Regions from separate parts of the Pseudoalteromonas maricaloris genome, predicted to be linked through region 1. Evidence: predicted binding sites of a transcription regulator. Region 1 holds the regulator's gene; the other holds the start of a gene.
What was found. The regulator LexA, encoded in region 1, represses DNA repair genes until DNA is damaged. The targets are predictions, from matches to a motif close to TACTGTATNNNNATACAGTA.
Positions count from the first base shown of each region.

Region 1 (5,123 bases):
GGCGAGGCTGAAGAGCGTAGTCGATGGGAAACGGGTTAATATTCCCGTACTCGGTATGAATGCGATGGGGGACGGAGCAGGCTAGGCAAGCATGGCGTTGGTTGTCCATGTGAAAGGCTGTAGGCTGGTGACTTAGGAAAATCCGGGTTGCTAAGGCTGAGAGTCGAGACGAGCCACTAAGGTGGTGAAGTTGTTGATGCCCTACTTCCAGGAAAAGCCTCTAAGCTTCAGTTCATACTGAATCGTACCCTAAACCGACACAGGTGGTCAAGTAGAGAATACTAAGGCGCTTGAGAGAACTCGGGTGAAGGAACTAGGCAAAATTGTACCGTAACTTCGGGAGAAGGTACGCTCTTGTTTGTGAAAGACTTGCTCTGTAAGCAAACGAGAGCCGCAGTGACCAGGTGGCTGGGACTGTTTATTAAAAACACAGCACTGTGCAAAATCGTAAGATGACGTATACGGTGTGACACCTGCCCGGTGCCGGAAGGTTAATTGATGGGGTTAGCTTAGGCGAAGCTCTTGATCGAAGCCCCGGTAAACGGCGGCCGTAACTATAACGGTCCTAAGGTAGCGAAATTCCTTGTCGGGTAAGTTCCGACCTGCACGAATGGTGTAACCATGGCCACGCTGTCTCCACCCGAGACTCAGTGAAATTGAAATCGCAGTGAAGATGCTGTGTACCCGCGGCTAGACGGAAAGACCCCGTGAACCTTTACTACAGCTTGGCACTGAACATTGACCCTACATGTGTAGGATAGGTGGGAGGCTTTGAAGCAGAGACGCTAGTTTCTGTGGAGCCGACCTTGAAATACCACCCTTGTAGTGTTGATGTTCTAACTTAGGCCCCTGAATCGGGGTTGAGGACAGTGCCTGGTGGGTAGTTTGACTGGGGCGGTCTCCTCCCAAAGAGTAACGGAGGAGCACGAAGGTTTGCTAAGTACGGTCGGACATCGTACGGTTAGTGTAATGGTAGAAGCAAGCTTAACTGCGAGACAGACACGTCGAGCAGGTACGAAAGTAGGTCATAGTGATCCGGTGGTTCTGAATGGAAGGGCCATCGCTCAACGGATAAAAGGTACTCCGGGGATAACAGGCTGATACCGCCCAAGAGTTCATATCGACGGCGGTGTTTGGCACCTCGATGTCGGCTCATCACATCCTGGGGCTGAAGTCGGTCCCAAGGGTATGGCTGTTCGCCATTTAAAGTGGTACGCGAGCTGGGTTTAGAACGTCGTGAGACAGTTCGGTCCCTATCTGCCGTGGGCGTTTGAGAATTGAGAGGGGCTGCTCCTAGTACGAGAGGACCGGAGTGGACGAACCGCTGGTGTTCGGGTTGTGATGCCAATTGCATTGCCCGGTAGCTACGTTCGGAACTGATAACCGCTGAAAGCATCTAAGCGGGAAGCAGGCCTCGAGATGAGTTCTCACTTTGACTTAGAGTCAACTGAAGGGCCGTTGAAGACTACAACGTTGATAGGCGAGATGTGGAAGTGCTGTGAGGCATTAAGCTAACTCGTACTAATTACCCGTGAGGCTTAACCATACAACGCCAAAGTGGTTTATAAGTGACAGAAGTTAATAGACTAAAGTAGACAAAAGAATTTAATAGCTTTTTCCGGATTTACATTGATGAGGGAGACTTCATTGATGAACAGAATTTCCTGGTGACTATAGCGTTTTGGACCCACCTGACCCCATGCCGAACTCAGAAGTGAAACAAAACAGCGTCGATGATAGTGTGGATTACCCATGTGAAAGTAGAACATCGCCAGGGCCAAATAAGAAAAACCCGTTGCAGTAATGCAGCGGGTTTTTTGCTGTTTGGGATATAGAAAACCTCGCGAGATGAACTCGCTCCCACCACAGTATCAGCATAGTGCAACATGGTAGGTGGTGGTTAATCAGCCCTAAATCTTAATAATCTATTTCTTATTGCGTAGAGTCGTAGGTTATGCTCTGAGGCACAGACTTCACTTCTTGTTTAATGGTGCTCTAATTAATGCTATTAGCAAATACACTTAAAATATGTCGAATAAAGAAACATTTGCGATTTTTTTTGAGCTGTATATACTTACAGTAAATAAACCACTGTATGGAACACCAGTTAATGCGTCCTCTAACAAAACGACAAGAACAAATCTTTGAATTAATAAAAGTATTCATAAAAGATACTGGCATGCCTCCAACTCGTGCTGAAATAGCTGATGCTTTGGGTTTTAAGAGTGCAAATGCAGCGGAAGAGCATCTTAAGGCGCTTGCGAAAAAGGGAGTTATCGAAATGGTCCCAGGCGCAAGCCGAGGGATTCGACTTGTAGAGGATGAATCCGAACAACTTGGTTTACCTATTATTGGCCGTGTTGCTGCTGGTGAGCCTATTCTGGCAGAGCAACATGTAGAGAGCCACTGTAATGTAGATGCGAGTTTTTTTAAACCTAATGCTGATTACCTTTTAAGAGTTAATGGTATGAGCATGAAGGATATTGGCATTATGGATGGTGATCTACTAGCTGTTCACAGCACTCAGGTGGCTGAAAATGGCCAAGTGATAGTGGCTCGCGTAGAAGAGGACGTGACAGTTAAACGCTTTGAAAAGAAAGGGAAGAAAGTTTTATTGCATGCTGAGAATGAAGAATTTAAAGCGATTGAAGTGGATCTAGAGCATCAAAATTTCTCCATTGAAGGGTTAGCTGTCGGCGTTATCCGAAGTGCTGACTGGATGTAGTTTATGAGAGCGAGTGTAGCGTTAAATATAAAGTTGCGCTTGCTTTAACTATATTTTGTTTAAAAAGTGATAATTAACTTTTCTAACTATGTGAAAGTAGGATGATTATAGTGACTTTAATCATTTAGTAATATTTTTAGTTTTCTGATCTTTATACACTATTTTTCATCATTCTTTGTTTTACCCCCTATAGTTCCCAGTTTTGATTCTAAAGTCGGTCTTCTCGAAAATCTTGCAATTTGTTTGTTTTTTGACTAATTGGTTAATAGTCGTGCAGTAAGTCTATGTACAAATAGACAATATGACAGTCATCCAATAATAACAAAAGACAACCACGAGTTGTCTTGAAGGAGACGTCAAATGAAAATTTGTCGATTAGTTGTAGCATTCATCGCAGTGCTAATCGCCATGCCCTCACTTGCTAACAGCGCTTACAATATGAGGCAAGGTGTTACAGACATTAGTCATCAAGTGTATGAGCTTCACATGACCATATTTCTAATATGTTGCGTCATTGGGGTTATTGTATTCGGGATTATGTTTTGGGCGCTTATAAAACACAGAAAGTCAAAAGGCGTTGTTGCAGCGCAATTTCATGAAAGCACCAAAGTGGAAATACTTTGGACAGCAATTCCTTTCCTGATACTCATTGGTATGGCAATACCAGCCACAAAAACGCTTATTGCTATGGAAGACACGAGTAAAGCTGATCTGACCATTAAGGTCACAGGCTCTCAGTGGAAATGGCACTATGAGTATATGGGGCATGATGTTGAATTCTATTCTTTGCTCTCTACTCCGAAAGATGAAATTAGTGATCTCAAAGAAAAAAATGAAAATTACCTGCTTGAAGTTGATAAGCATTTAGTTATTCCCACCGATAGGAAAGTTCGCTTTTTGATGACCTCAGATGATGTCATCCATTCTTGGTGGGTGCCCGATTTTGCGGTGAAGAAGGATGCCAATCCAGGCTTTATAAATGAGGCATGGACAAAGGTAAACGATGAAGGAATTTACAGAGGCCAATGTGCTGAATTATGTGGCAAAGATCATGGCTTTATGCCTGTCGTTGTCGAGGCCGTAAGTCCCGATAAATTTGATAGTTGGCTCAACGATGCTAAAGCTGAAAAAGCAAAAGCAGAGGCTGAGTCACAAGCAGTTGCCCAACAAACCCTTTCGAAAGAAGAGTTAATGGAGGTTGGTGAACAAACTTACATGGCTTATTGCGCAGCTTGCCATCAACCAACCGGGCTTGGGCTACCAGGTGTCTTCCCTGCAATGAAAGGGAGTAAAGTCGTCACGGGAGATATTAAAGCTCATATAGATATTCTACTTTTAGGTCGCCCAGGAACTGCGATGCAATCTTTCGCAAAGCAATTAACAATCAAGCAGATAGCGGGGGTTATCACCTATAAAAGAAATAGTTGGGGTAATGACACCGGCGATGTTATTCAGCCAAGCCAAATACAGCGTGAGATAGATGCATTAGAGGAGGGTAAGTAATGAGTGCCATCGTAGAAGAACATTCACACCATACAGCTCCAAAAGGCTTAAAGCGCTGGCTGTTTACCACTAATCATAAAGACATTGGAACTCTGTATTTATTGTTCTCGCTAACCATGTTTTTAATTGGTGGTGCTATGGCTATGGTGATCCGAGCCGAGCTTTTCCAACCTGGGTTACAGCTTGTAGATCCGCATTTTTTTAATCAAATGACGACAGTACATGGACTAATAATGGTATTTGGCGCAGTAATGCCCGCATTTACTGGTCTTGCCAACTGGATGATCCCAATGATGATTGGTGCTCCTGATATGGCGTTACCGAGAATGAATAACTGGAGTTTTTGGATACTACCCTTTGCATTTGCAATTTTACTGATGTCGTTATTTTTGGAAGGCGGCGGGCCTGCTTTCGGTTGGACTTTTTATGCGCCACTATCTACAACGTACAGCAATGACAATACTGCATTTTTTGTTTTTGCGATCCATATAATGGGCATTAGCTCTATTATGGGTGCTATCAACGTTATCGTGACCATCGTCAATCTTAGAGCTCCAGGTATGACATGGATGAAGTTGCCTTTATTTGTCTGGACTTGGCTGATAACTGCATTTCTTCTGATTGCTGTTATGCCCGTACTCGCTGGCGCTGTGACTATGGTATTGACTGATAAGTTCTTTGGAACGAGCTTTTTTGATGCAGCAGGTGGTGGTGATCCTGTTATGTTCCAGCATATATTCTGGTTCTTTGGTCATCCTGAAGTGTACATCATGATATTACCTGCCTTCGGCATAATCTCTACGATAGTACCGACATTTTCAAGAAAGAAACTGTTTGGCTATGCATCAATGGTTTATGCAACCGCTTCAATTGCTCTGTTGTCGTTCGTCGTTTG
Region 1 is NZ_CP024625.1:3,787,121-3,792,243, reverse strand. Features, by position in the region: rRNA gene CTT31_RS16895 (23S ribosomal RNA) at 1-1,546, shown strand, start outside; rRNA gene rrf (5S ribosomal RNA) at 1,664-1,777, shown strand; gene lexA (transcriptional repressor LexA) at 2,111-2,725, shown strand; gene coxB (cytochrome c oxidase subunit II) at 3,086-4,228, shown strand; gene ctaD (cytochrome c oxidase subunit I) at 4,228-5,123, shown strand, end outside.

Region 2 (5,123 bases), 1.1 Mb from region 1:
GGCTCAGATACGCCACCCGCACCAACTTATGTCTCGCAACCTGGCTTATCGACTTATCAAGAGTTAACGATGATGGATCAAGCCGGAGTAGGCCTCGTTAGCTTGCTATCTGCTGCTACCATTAATAATGCGAAAGCATTTGCAATAGACAACCAGTACGGCAGTATCGCTGCTGGGAAAGTAGCAAATCTATTACTTTTAAATAGCAACCCTTTGCAGTCAGTCGCGGCTTACAACGATATTGAATACGTTATCTTACATGGCTCCGCCATTGAGCGTGCTACTTTTCATATCGATGCCCTCGAGAAAAGTGAATGAGTAAATACGTCAGAATAGAAATACTGATAATGTCGGTCTCACCTCTATTGACTTAATCAAGTGGTCTATTTTGATATTTTCGAACTTCTGCAGGTAACAAGAGTCGAAAAATCGTCGCAAAGATAGCACACACTGCGAAGTAAGGTTGCTCTAACGCGGCCAGATAAAGCATAATAAAACAAAAAGGGTTTCTCTATAATGAAGATTTCATCTTTTCATCTCTCTAGGCAATCTTGGGGATTGCTAGCACTATCCGCTGCTATTTTTGAAGCCGTTGCACTGTATTTCCAATACGGTATGGGTTTAGAGCCCTGTATTATGTGCATCTATCAGCGTTTTGCTATGTTGGGGTTATTAGCAGCTGGTTTAATCGGTATGATTTCTCCTCGCTCTTTCGCACTGCGTAGTCTGGCATTTGTTTCGTGGGGCGTAGGCAGCATTTGGGGTTATTTTATCGCCCGTGAACATATCAGCATGCAAACCACAACGGATCCATTTGCTTTTACCTGTGACTTTGTACCAAACTTTCCTGCGTTTATGCCGCTTCATGAATGGCTACCAAGCTTTTTTGCTGCGACGGGTGACTGCGGCAACATAGATTGGTCTTTTGCAGGATTATCTATGCCTGGATGGATGGAAATTATCTTTGCATTTTATAGCGTTGCATTTATTCTTTTCTTATTTTTCCACGTTACCAAAAGAAGTTGAGATATCACATTCATGCATTTTAGGTTAAGCCAAATTGAGCAACTGAGAGCGTTTAAATTACGTGACAAGCAGATGATTTTGCGTCTTGCACTTAGCCACCTTGATGCAAAAACAAAGGTTGTGTTAAGAATAGCCAAGTTGCTACTGCTCACACCGTTTTTTGCCTCATTGGTCGTATTTGAAGGCTGGTTGTTATTACCTGTCTTATTGGTAGCAGGATTAATTTATCCGCTACTGACCACACCACTGGAAATACAGTTTGGCAAACCCAAGTTAGCTCAGGCAATCGCTGAGTTTAACGCCTCGAATAAGCCCTGATCTTCAATCTACCTGTGTGCGAGCAACTAAGCTCGCACACAATAACTACGACTAGACTCTAATTTTCCCCTCCAGTTTTGCCAATATTCCTTTCCCAATTCCTTTTACTTCCAGCAACTCCGTTGTTGTTTTAAAGCGCCCCATTTTCTTACGGTACTCTACGATGGCTTCAGCTTTACGAATACCAATCCCTGGTAAACTTGAAAGCGCCGAAGCGTCAGCGGAATTAATATCGAGTACAGCACTTTGCTGCTGTGTTTGAGAGACTGACTTTGCTTGCTCCGCAGGTTTTGCGAGCACGCTTGAACAGCTTAAACCTAACGCCAATAAAATAGAAAGTATGGTGGGTTTATTGAACATATATACACTCCTTGTGCGTAAAAAGTATCCAAAGCTTACTGCATTCACCTCGGTGAGTGATTGCAGAAGCTTTTTAAATAAAGATTGGAACATTGACTTTGTCAAAAAACATTCATTCTTTCAAAAATCCAAATAAACATTAAACTTTTGTTTTTAATGAATTTAATTAATTCTGCTTCACTCAACAGCACTTGAAAAATTTTCAAAATAACTTGCTTAATCCCTCGATTCGATTTACTGTATAAAAAAACAGTGACTAGGGGAATAACCATGGCCGTTATCATCAAATATGTTGTTGAAAGAAATGGAGTCGAGCGTATGACTTTCACGTCTAAAAAAGAAGCTGATGCTTATGATAAGATGCTAGATGTAGCTGAAGCATTGGAAGACATGCTAACGAAAGTTGACGTGCCGCTGAGTGAACAACAAGTTGAATCCCTAGCGCTTGAAATTGCAAAACAAAAAGATGACTTTGTGTCTGTGTTAAAAGGTGGCAAAGTAGCACCAAAAGCCAATACCAAAAACAAATCTGAAAACGAAAAAGCGTCAGATCCAGATAAAGTGACCAAAATTAAGCAAGCCTAATGATAATAACCACTTACTTCAGTGGGTGGTTTAGGCTGAAAATAAAAAACCGCAACTTTTGCGGTTTTTTATTTTGTGCTGTGTAGCGTGGTATTATTTAATCACGCTTGCCACTGCGTCAGCAAAGTAGTCAATATTGTCTTTGCTTACGCCAGCTACGTTAACGCGGCTAGAGCCTACCATATAGATAGCATATTCAGTGCGTAGTCTGTCAATTTGCTCTTTATTAATACCCAAGAAAGAGAACATACCGTGCTGACGGTCAATGAACGAGAAGTCTTGCTCAACACCTTTTTCAGCTAGGCTTTCTTTGATTAACGTACGTAGACCATTGATACGACCGCGCATTTCGTCAAGTTCGTCGTACCACATTTGCGTAAGTTCAGTACTGCTTAGAATGGTATTTACAATATCAGCACCGTGTGCTGGTGGCATTGAATAGATACTACGAACAACGCTAAGTAATACTGAGTTTGAAACATCAGCAGTTGCACTGTCTTTTGCAATGATTGAACACGCACCGATACGCTCGCGGTATAAACCAAAGTTTTTAGAGCAAGATGAACAGATGATCATTTCATCAACTGTATCCGCAACCGTTCTAAGGCCTTGTGCATCTTCTTCAAGGCTGGTACCAAAACCTTGGTATGCAATATCAATTAATGGCGTAAAGCCTTGCTCTTTCGCAAGTTCAGCAACCACTTTCCATTGCGCTTGATCTAAGTCCATACCACTTGGGTTATGACAACATGCATGAAGTAGTACTACATCACCTTTAGGTACTTGCTTCAGCGCATTGATCATCTCATCAAACAACAACCCTTTGTTTTCGTAGTCGTAGTAAGGATACTCTTTAACTGTTAGACCAGCTGCTTCAAATAGGCTGATGTGGTTTGCCCAAGTTGGAGTCGTAACCCAAACAGTTGCATTGGTGTTGCAACGTTTAATAAATTCTGCTGCAACACGTAATGCGCCAGTACCACCAGGTGCTTGCGCCGTACGTACGCGATTTGCCAATAATGTACTATGCTCTCCAAGTAACAGTGTTTCCATCTTTTGACAGAAGTCTAAGTTACCAGCCAAACCAATATAAGATTTTGTCGTTTCGTTTTCTAAACGAAACGCTTCCGCTTTTTTAACCGCTCTAAGTACCGGCGTGTTTCCCTGCTCGTCCTTATAAACACCTACACCAAGGTCAATTTTGTTTGGGTTAGTGTCCTGTTTATAAGCGGCCATCAGGCCTAAAATAGGATCTGTTGGAAGTGGTTTTAGCTCTGAGAACATGGCTTATCTCTTTTATTTTAATTAATGCAAACTCGAGCGGCTGACGCCCGATTCCAGTAGACTTGATGGTAACATAGAGACTTGCATCTCAGTTACCATATTTATCTAGAATTTTATTCATTTTTGTAAACTTGGCAGCACCACAAAGGCGTCAAGTTTACAGCCGGACTATTCCGATAATTATTCGGGTAAATAGTCAGGAATTCTCGTACATGCAGCTGCAAGCAATGCTAAAATTTCTTCGTTGAAAAATGACTCAGAAAACGCTTCTGCATCAATAATTCCAATACAATTTTGAGCATCATCGAATAATGGCATACAGGTTTCTGCTTTCACCTTTGGATCGCAAGTGTAGTACTCTCCTCCACTGGCGACATATTGAGGGATGTCATTAATCACTCGAGCTTTAGCACTCAATACCGTTTGGATATTATTTGAAGTAGCAGCAAAAGCCTCCGTTATTGGGAATAGCGGTCTACTCGGCGCGCCAGAGTACGCTAATTTGAGAAGTTGTTTCCCTTCATTTGTCGCTCTTGCTTGGTATATGCCAAACCAATCAACAGCTGTAAATTCAACTACCGCTGACACTATTGTTTGCAGCTTGGCAAGCGATTGCTCATTCACAATGTTCTTTTCAACGTAGTCACTCAATAAAAAAGGTGCTTCCTGAAGGTGACCAAACAAGCTACAAGCGCCTTCTTCCCCAAGCTCAGGGATCTGATATGACCACACAGCAGGGCTTGAATTTTTCTCAATATAAGCATCTAGTTTTTCTAATTGCAGCAAAAGCAACTCGCGGGAGATAGATAATCCGCTCAATGAAATATAATCTGACATTTTAGCCATCTAAACATCTAAAGTTAATGCAACTTTACCATGCTCTTTAAACCTTGCCAACACTAAAAAACAGGTACATAAAGCAATACCAGTAGACACTGAATCTAAAGCTGAGGTGACATACACTTGAGTGGAATTTAGACCGATTTAGAGGTGAGTGAATAAATCATTTCTACTTCATTTCCAGCACTGTTGTAGCTAACGCTTTGGGCAATCTCGTTAAGTAAGCTAACACCTCTTCCGTGGCTATGCTCTTGCTGCGCTTTATTGCGTTCGCTTGATTCAAAACCATTACCTGAATCACAAATGTTGAAGTATAACTTTAGCTCTTCAGGGCTGTAGCGCACAGAAATAATAATGAGCGCTTCTTTTAGCTCCTTCAAAACACTCTCTCGCAGACTATAGAACTCAAAAAAGCCATCTTCTTTGTTTTTAATCCCAGAATCTAACCCCAGCACACCGTGATCTAAAGAATTATTGTAGGCCTCTGAGAGTAGTAAGAAGATGTTAGAGCGATGTGCCGAAATACCGTCAACTTCACTAAGCAAATCCACCAGCTCAAGTACCGGATCTGTCGTTTTCATCTGCTTGGCATCTAAAGATAACGAAATATTAAACGGCAAACTTGAATAATGGTTAGGCGCAGAAACAATTGACTCGCTGGCAACACAATTAATAATCGCGATGCTTAAGTCATCTTGTTGCTCCGTATT
Region 2 is NZ_CP024625.1:2,734,897-2,740,019, forward strand. Features, by position in the region: gene CTT31_RS12000 (amidohydrolase family protein) at 1-318, shown strand, start outside; gene dsbB (disulfide bond formation protein DsbB) at 517-1,026, shown strand; gene CTT31_RS12010 (hypothetical protein) at 1,039-1,344, shown strand; gene CTT31_RS12015 (ComEA family DNA-binding protein) at 1,396-1,704, opposite strand; gene CTT31_RS12020 (YebG family protein) at 1,975-2,289, shown strand; gene CTT31_RS12025 (amino acid aminotransferase) at 2,383-3,573, opposite strand; gene CTT31_RS12030 (GAF domain-containing protein) at 3,754-4,419, opposite strand; gene CTT31_RS12035 (fused response regulator/phosphatase) at 4,548-5,123, opposite strand, start outside.
Region 2: CTT31_RS12020 (YebG family protein) is a predicted target of LexA. The motif match lies at 1,940-1,959, and genes of this name have one in related genera.